2 regions of the Halobacillus shinanisalinarum genome follow, and region 1 is predicted to be linked to the other one. Evidence: riboswitches for the same ligand, from Rfam matches in the RefSeq annotation. Region 1 holds a riboswitch; the other holds the start of a gene.
The links. Region 1 has a riboswitch for thiamine pyrophosphate ahead of thiW (energy coupling factor transporter S component ThiW). Riboswitches for the same ligand answer to the same signal wherever they lie in the genome.
Positions count from the first base shown of each region.

Region 1 (4,475 bases):
GGCAGGGAACGATTGGACTTGAAGTTATGGAACAATGTCCTAATATAGACGAAGTGATTGTTCCGCTCTCAGGTGGAGGCTTGCTCTCTGGGATTGCTTATACGTTGAAATCCATCGAGTCTTCTATTCGTGTCACTGGTGTTACGATGGAGAAATCTGCTGTGATGCATGAAAGTCTTAAACAAGGACACCCCGTAAAAATGGCTGAGTCCTCTACGCTGGCAGACAGTTTGTTAGGTGGGATTGGGCCGCATAACGAATACACCTTTTCATTAACCCAGGAATATATGGATGAAAGCCTTCTGCTCTCTGAAAAGGCAATTTCAGAAGGGGTATTGTTTATGATGGAGCATCATAAAATGGTGATAGAGGGAGCTGCAGGTGCAGGAATCGGCCAGCTGCTATTAGAAGAGAGTGGAGATGGGCGTACGGTTGTGGTGATTGTCAGTGGTAATAATGTCGACCATGAAACGGTGCGTGAGTTGATTAAAACTAGATAAGCTTGCGGGGTGTGATGGATGGGAATAACTGTGAAGGATATCTTACAATTACCTGTAATGAAGTCGGCGAAAGTCCATGTAGGGCAAGAGCATGTAGAAACTAATCATGTGGAGTGGATCTCCGTCATTGAAACACCGGTAGAGAATTTTGTTCGAAAAAACGAATTTGTACTTAGTACAGGAATTGGTTGTGGCGACGACCCTAATTGTTTAGAAACCTATGTAAAGGATGTTATGCAATCGGGCGCGTCTGTACTCGCCTTTGCTACAGGACGGCACATTTTTAAGATTCCTGATCGCATTCAACAGCTTGCTTTCGACCAGGATTTTATCATCATCGAAATTCCATGGGACGTCCGCTTCGGAGATATTTTGCAGGATGTATTAATTGAAATTAGCAAAGAGAAGGAAGCTGAACAAAAGCAAGCCGAAGGAATCAGACAAGAATTGATTAATTGTGTGCTAAATGGAAAAGGCTTGCAAGAGATCATGACCATTCTTTATCACCATTCGAGGATTCCTGTCGCGATCAGTGACCACAATAAAATTTTGCGTGCTAATTATGATTTTGATCAGAGAATAATCGATGTCTTGAACGGAGTAGTTGAAGGGGATTACGAACTCATTCCGGCTGAGGGAACACCGTTTCGTGACCACCCTCTTTATCATTACATTGAAGAATATAAGATCGGTGAGCAATACTGCTATCAACTTACTATCCTGTCTAATCATAAAAAACAAGGCTACCTTCTCTTTCAGCCAAAAGACGATGCAGAATTAACATGGCCTGTCCTAAACATTCTGGAACATGCGCTAACAGCTAGTGCTCTATATTTTGTAAAAGAAGATGCCATTGAAATGACAGAAATCCGGCTTAGAGATCATTTCTTATTGGATCTAGCCAAGAATGATATAAACTTAGATAAACAAATATTGTCAAAAGCTCAATTGCTAGGCTATGATTTGACTCTTCCATACATTTGTCTTGTCGGTTCTATCCGCTTCAAGAAAAAGGTAGATAACCTTATTGGATCAACAGATCATTCAGTACTATCCTCTTCAATGCACAGTCGCAATTATTATATTCAAAAAGAGGTCACCCATGCTGGCGAGGTCTTGAAAAGGCGAACGATGACGACATTTGAGGATGGAGAAGTAATTGTCTACTTGGAGGCAGATAGCCATCCTTATGTGGAAACAAGTAATCAATTTCTAGACCTTATCGAACGACGATTAAATGAGTTGCTTGCAGGAATAAATATTTCCTGGGGAATATCCTTTCACAATAAAGGGTTTCTTTCCTTCCACCAAAGCTATGAAGAGGCCGTAACCGCTTTAAATATTGGAAAGCAACAGCATGAGGAAGGAAACCGTACCTTTTTTAGTGATACCCGAATGAACAGACTTCTCATGGCCCTATCCCATGAAAAAGAAATAGAAAGCATTGTAAAAGATACGCTGCAGCCTTTAATAGAATATGACCAGAAGCGGCAGACCGATCTCATTCAGACGTTTATCGTTTATAACAAATATAACAGTAACGTGAGTCAAACAGCGAGGGCCTTGACTTTGCATCGTCAATCTTTACTCCACAGACTGCGTAACATTGAGCAATTAACAGGATTATCACTGTTAAATTCGGATGACTTGTTTTTGCTTGAGCTTAGTGTCAGGTTATGGATGCTAAAAAAAGTAGAAGAGTAAACGGTGACAAACGTAAAATGCTTTGTTATGATGAAAGCAACCAAGCGAATAGGAAGTAAAACTACTAGGGGGGCCCGAATGTGGGCTGAGAGGAAAGCAAGTAGGCTTTCCGACTCTTATGAACCTGATCTGGTTAACACCAGCGGAGGGAAGTAGTCAGACGAAATGTCTTATGACTTTATCCACTCGAAGCCAGGTCCACTCTAGGATCTGGCTTTTTTAGTGTTCAATCCACTCCCTTAATGAAAGGAGGAGAAAATGTGAATCGAACCCGTCTCTTAACGACGATGGCGGTATTTGTAGCAATTGGAACGCTTGGGTCCCAGTTGCTTTGGTTTCCAGCTGGTATTGCTAAAGCCTATCCTGTGCAGCATGCCGTCAATGTGATGGCAGCCATCACGCTTGGGCCGATCCCAGCAGTCGGAATCGCTTTTACGATCGGCCTGCTTCGTAATCTACTCGGACTCGGAACATTGCTTGCGTTTCCGGGAGGTATGATAGGGGCCTTGCTCGCAGGTTACTTTTACAAATGGTCTAAAAAGCCCTGGACCGCAGCGGCTGGGGAAGTGATTGGTACTGGCATGATAGGTGCTATGTTTTCCGTGCCGTATGCCAACATACTAATGGGCAGTTCGGTGGGAGCACTAGCCTTTTTGCCCTCGTTTCTTATCAGCAGTACAACTGGCGCATTGATCGGCGGATTTGTCGTATCAAAAATGCGTCAATCGAACGCTATCCCACAACCAAATCTATAACTTTCGGAAACTACTAGGGGCGCGAGTGCGCTGAGATAAGGATTCTTCCTTAGTCCCTTGGAACCTGATCTGGGTAATACCAGCGAAAGGGAAGTAGCCTCACAAAAACTCTTAGTAGCTTCCTTCTTAAAAATAAGGAGGCAAAATTTATGACATTTACCGAAACATTAAGAAAAGAAAATAACGAACTATTTGAAGCGATTTTTAACCATCCTTTTGTTGATGGGATCGGCAAGGGTGAGGTTCCAGAACAAGCTCTAGCCCACTATATTAAAGCGGATTACGAATACTTAAACGCTTTTATGCACGTGTATGGTGTCGCGATATCAAAGTCAACCGAACGCCGTGACATGGGTTATTTCAGTGAGCAAGTAGGATTTGTTTTAAACAGTGAAACACATCCACACCACAACTTCTGTGATGTCGTTGGGATAGGTTATGACGAACTACAAGGCTACCCATTACCGCCGACAGCCGACCACTACGTTAAACACATGATGTATCATGCGCAAATGGGCGGACTTGGTGAGATCCTGGCAGCATTACTCCCATGCCCTTGGACATACGTTGAAATCGGCAATCACTTGATGAAAAAGTACCAGCCGACACCGAATCACACGTTCTATCCTTGGATAGAGTTCTACGCGAATGAGGATTTTGATACGCTATCAATGGCCATGTGTGATCGCCTTGATGAGCTCGCCGAAGAAGCATCAGAGGTTGAGTTGCGTAGAATGAGAGATGCCTTTCGAAAGAGTTGTCAACTTGAATTGAATTTCTGGGAAATGGCGTACACTTGTGAAGAATGGCCGACAGGGGAGGCGGTGAGTTCGAAATGAAGCAAGTTTCTTGTGCGTTAACGATTGCCGGCACTGACCCGAGCGGTGGTGCCGGCATTCAAGCCGATTTAAAGACATTTCAAGAACTAAAAAGCTACGGGATGAGTGTGATCACATCGGTTGTAGCTCAAAATACAACAGGCGTGAGTGGCGTTCATCATCTTCCCATTGAGATGCTGAAAGATCAGCTTGAGGCGATTTATTCTGACATGCCTGTACATGCTTTCAAAACAGGGATGATCTCAAATGTTAGTATGATGAAGGCGATTGCCGAGTGGGTTCCGAACTTGTCTGCACCTTATGTGATGGACCCTGTCATGGTTGCCCAAAGCGGTGACCCTCTGATTGATGAGGAGTCGCGTGTATGGCTTCGAGAGAATCTACTGCCGCTAACTTCGATTGTCACACCTAATATCCCTGAAGCAGAGGATATTTTAGGGGGAACAATTGAGAGCGGTGAGGACATGAAGGAAGCGGCACAGCAAATGGTTACTAGATTTGGTGCTGGTGCAGCCTTAGTAAAAGGTGGTCATATAAAAGGAGAAGCGGTTGACTTTTTATATGATGGATCTGGGATTCATACCTTTACAAGTGAACGAATTGAAACGAAAAATACCCACGGAACAGGCTGTACGTATTCAGCAGCGATAACGGCTTATTTAAGTCAAGGAGCGCCT
Region 1 covers NZ_CP095074.1:2,179,323-2,183,797, reverse strand. Annotated here, with positions in the region: gene MUO14_RS10770 (pyridoxal-phosphate dependent enzyme) at 1-500, shown strand, start outside; gene MUO14_RS10765 (PucR family transcriptional regulator) at 519-2,204, shown strand; TPP riboswitch at 2,261-2,372, shown strand; gene thiW (energy coupling factor transporter S component ThiW) at 2,465-2,959, shown strand; TPP riboswitch at 2,965-3,068, shown strand; gene tenA (thiaminase II) at 3,109-3,798, shown strand; gene thiD (bifunctional hydroxymethylpyrimidine kinase/phosphomethylpyrimidine kinase) at 3,795-4,475, shown strand, end outside.

Region 2 (4,475 bases), 1.2 Mb from region 1:
CATTATGCCGTAGCTAATATGCCAGGTGCTGTACCACGGACAGCTACGAGTGGCCTTACAAATGTGACAGTGCCCTACGCATTACAAATTGCCAATAAAGGCGTTAACGGAGCCATTGCTGATAATCAAGCATTAGAATTAGGATTAAATACAGCAAGTGGGGTGGTTACATACAAAGCGGTAGCTGATGATCTTGGCTACGAATATGTGCTACCAAAGGAAGCGTTGGCGAAGGTTAAAGCTCTAAATTAACATGATAAAATGGATAAGCACTTCCTTATTTCTGTCAATAGAATTAAGGGGGTGTTTCTTTCTCATCAAACGTTTCACCTAGAACAATCGGTTCCCGTTTGCTTCTCACGCAAGTACTCAGCGAACAGTTCACGCTGATAATCAAGGGTCTGATGTCCATTCCATTTCCCCAAAGGTTGTATAGACCTCACATTCACTTTAGATAAGAAATTGTACGTCCAGGAAATGTTTGATAGTTAGAGGTTTGCCAAATGGTGATTTGCAGCAAATAATTGTCAATAGAATTTCTTTTAAAGCGGCTTGAGTTCTCAAGCCGTTTTTTATAGTTCACTATCCGACACCCGTTCGTTTTAAATTGAAATAAAATTTAGGTCCTTTACTTTAACCATAAACTAGCAAATGCTAGTTCTTAAGGGGTTTTTTAAACTTTATATACTGAAAATTTTAAATTTTGTGTTATTCTAGTTCAGAAAAGGATTTTAGAAGATCAATAAAAAGGAGGAGACACACAAACATGAAGAAAAGAGCAAGTATTGTTTTATCATTGGCTGCAATCTTGTCCTTACTTGTTTCGCTTTTTCCAGGTGGAATAGGTGTGAATGCTGAAACAGGTATAAACGTTTCTATCGACCCCCATCTAAATAAAGCATTAGAAACGGAGGCAGGACCGTTTGAAGTGGTGGTCACTTTTGAAGGTGAAGGAGCCCCAACTACTCAAGATGTTGCTATCCTCGAAAAGATTGGATTGACGGAAGGGGTTACCATGAAGGCCCTTCCGGTTGCCGGTGTCTTAGCAACAGAAAGTCAGATTGATAAACTAGCACAAGCGGAAGAAGTTCGTTCTCTTTACTTGAACAGAAAGCTGACTTACTTCAACGAGAAGGCTACAGAACTTACAGGAGTCGATCAGGTTCGCATGGATGACCAAATGACAAAATGGAACGAAGGTCTTCCTGTTACCGGGGAAGGGGGCTCCGTTCTTGTACATGACAGTGGGGTCGACGGCACACATGCAGACTTAGAATATGGCTCCCATCTGGTTGAAAATATACTTAGCTCCATTAACTTACACGCCTATAGCGACATCGGCCCTGTGACGTATCAAGAAGGCGTTGTCAACACGGATACAAATTCCGGTCATGGGACTCATGTTGCTGGTACTGTGGGTGGAACAGGACAAATGTCTAACGGAAAATACGAAGGTGTTGCCCCAGGTGCTGATTTAGTCGGCTATGGTTCCGGCGGTGCTCTCTTTATTCTTGATGCTATTGGCGGATTTGACTACGCTTTAACCCATCAGGCGGAATTTGACATTCGCGTCATTACAAATTCTTGGGGTTCATCAGGTGAATTCGATCCGAATGGCCCCGTCAATGTTGCTAGTAAAGTGGCATATGAACGGGGAATGGTTGTGACGTTTGCAGCCGGTAATGCTGGTCCTGAGGCAGATACGATGAACCCGTATTCTCTTGCACCATGGGTGATTTCTGTAGCAGCAGGCACCTTTGAAAGTGAACTTGCTGACTTTTCTTCTCGTGGCGTGAAAGGGGAAAGCGGTACGTTTACTAGCGAAGGTGAAACATATACGTATTTCAATCGGCCAGACGTAACAGCACCAGGTTTAAATATCGTGTCAACTAGAACTCTGTCACCGGTGGGTGTACTTAACACGACCACCGATGCAGAAAATATACCCACAGCTTTTCTGCCGTATTATACTACGTTAAGTGGAACCTCCATGGCCACCCCGCACGTTGCGGGTATAGTCATGTTGATGCTTGAGGCCAACCCGACACTGTCCCCTGACGAAGTATTTGAAATCTTGACAGAAACTACTACGGACATGCCAGGATATGAAGCATGGGAAGTCGGTACCGGCTATGTAAATGCTTATGCGGCCGTAGATCGTGCATTTGAATTGACGGACAGTAAGACTAAAAAGGGGCCGAAACATAAGTCTCTAAGATAATAGACGACAAATATTTATCGTCTATTTGGATGAAAACCGTCTCGAGCATATGCCCGAGACGGTTTTATTTTGTATGCCGGGCATGGGTGTAAGATTCAAGTCCCGAGCGGTGAGGGTCGTTGTAGCCGTTAGCCAAAAACAAGGGTGTCAGGGTGACCTGAATCTAAAGGAAGCTGGTGACAAAGTTCCGCCTTGTGGGATACGAAAGTTGGTTTATCTTTTTCCTTCCCAAGCGATTAGGACTTTTCCAAATTCCTTTTCAAGGTTTTCTATTTTTTGTCGTTCAGTCTCTGAGAGAGTTGCTAACTTGTAGTCATTCTTCATATGAAAACCTCCAATCTAAATTCTTACTTAGAGTATTCGTTAAAAAGCAAAAATTATTCCACTTACGTATATTTCTGAACTCTAACTGACAAATGGATATCCAATTTTAAATGTCAGAAGACAAGGCTAACTTTGTGTGTTAAACTCTAGAAAATAATATAAGAATGCTATTCACTAGGGGAGCCATATGGCTGAGAAAAGAAATGATATTTCTTTGACCCTCTGAACCTGATCTGGTTAATACCAGCGAAGGGAAGTGATGTTGTTAGCATTAATCATCGTTGATTAATGGGGAATAACAGGATCACTTACATGTGGTGCTGTTTTTTTATTATGGAAACGTTTCTTACAACAGAAATGACTGGAGCATTAGAAAATATTTTCAATGGGAGGATGATGATATGGAAAAACTCAGATTTGGCCTGGAATGGTTTCTAAACCCGAACCACCTTCCCTTTTTGATTGGGGTAGAAAAAGGGTGGTTTAAAGAAGCTGATCTGGATGTGGAGATGATAGAACCTGTGGAACACTTTGATGCGATGGATGAAATTTACAAAGGACGTATGGACATGGCTGTTACAGAACCTCTTCACCTAGTACAGGATCGGCTAAAACAAAAGGACGTCATTGGGTTCTCAAGATTTTTAAAATCTGATAGTGGAGTCATGTCACTCGAAAATAAAGGAATCACAAGACCAAAAGATATGCTTGGGAAGAGACTAACCTATCCAAGTGCTCCGGGACCAACAGGATTATCCTTTGTGAAAGCACTGATCGAGGCTGATGGAGCACATTGTAATGTCAGTGACGTAACTCCAGTTAACAAGGGGTTTTATCATACAGATGCTTTAATTCACGATGAAGCGGATATAGCTTTTTCTGTACAACAGCATCATGAAGTTATTGAAGCAAGTGAACGGGGATATGAACCAAGATTCTTTTCACTAAAAGAATGGGGACTGCCTGCAGGTGGGCATTTAATTTTAATTACTTCACGAGAAATTTTAGACAAACGCAGACAAGGGATTGATAAGTTCTTGGAAGTTTTGAAGAGAAGCATTGAGTTTATAGAAAACAAACCTGAGGAAGCAAAGGTGGTTTATTATCAATTTACTGGAAACCGGAAGGATCATATTGAAGCTGCTATTTTAGACGCAACTTTATCATACTTCACAACAGATTTTTCAGTGCCGGTCGCTTATTTTGACGATTTACAAAAATGGCTGAATAAAACAAAACTGACTGATTATTCAATAGACCCTCAGGAATATTGGACTAATGAATTCGTGCATAATAAAGGAGGAAATGACAATGGAAATTAAAGATCAAGTTGTACTCGTCACTGGGGCAAGCCGAGGATTAGGAGCGGAAATAGCCAAAGCCTTCGGACGAGAAGGAGCAAGAGTTATCGTTAACTACAATCAAAGTGAAAGGAAAGCACAGGAAGTAGTTGAAAGTATTGGCGATCGTGCTAGGGCTATTCAAGCAAATATCCTCGATAAAGATCAAGTTCAAGCGATGTTTGATCAAGCAGAAAGGCATTATGGCCAAGCCGTTACCACTGTGATTAATAATGCTCTTGTTAACTTTAAATTTGATGCCGTGAACAGGAAGACCGCGGAAACGGTAACCTGGGAAGAGTATCAAACCCAATTAGAGGGGAGTGTGAAAGCAGCGTTACACACAACACAAACTGCTACTGAAGGAATGCGTGGGCTGAACTTTGGAAGAATTATAAACATCGGTACCAATCTATTTCAAAACCCTGTGGTCCCTTATCATGATTATAATACAAGTAAGGCGGCATTACTCGGTTTTACTAGAAACATGGCTCGCGATATGGGAGCTCACGGTATTACGGTAAATATGGTTTCGGGCGGGTTATTGCAAAAAACGGATGCAAGTGCATCGACTCCTGATGAAGTGTTCG
Region 2 covers NZ_CP095074.1:3,387,263-3,391,737, forward strand. Annotated here, with positions in the region: gene ald (alanine dehydrogenase) at 1-252, shown strand, start outside; gene MUO14_RS16795 (S8 family peptidase) at 767-2,221, shown strand; TPP riboswitch at 2,712-2,817, shown strand; gene MUO14_RS16800 (ABC transporter substrate-binding protein) at 2,947-3,867, shown strand; gene MUO14_RS16805 (3-oxoacyl-ACP reductase) at 3,857-4,475, shown strand, end outside.
Region 2: it holds a riboswitch for thiamine pyrophosphate, as region 1 does, so the genes downstream of both, MUO14_RS16800 (ABC transporter substrate-binding protein) here and thiW (energy coupling factor transporter S component ThiW) in region 1, are expected to answer to the same signal.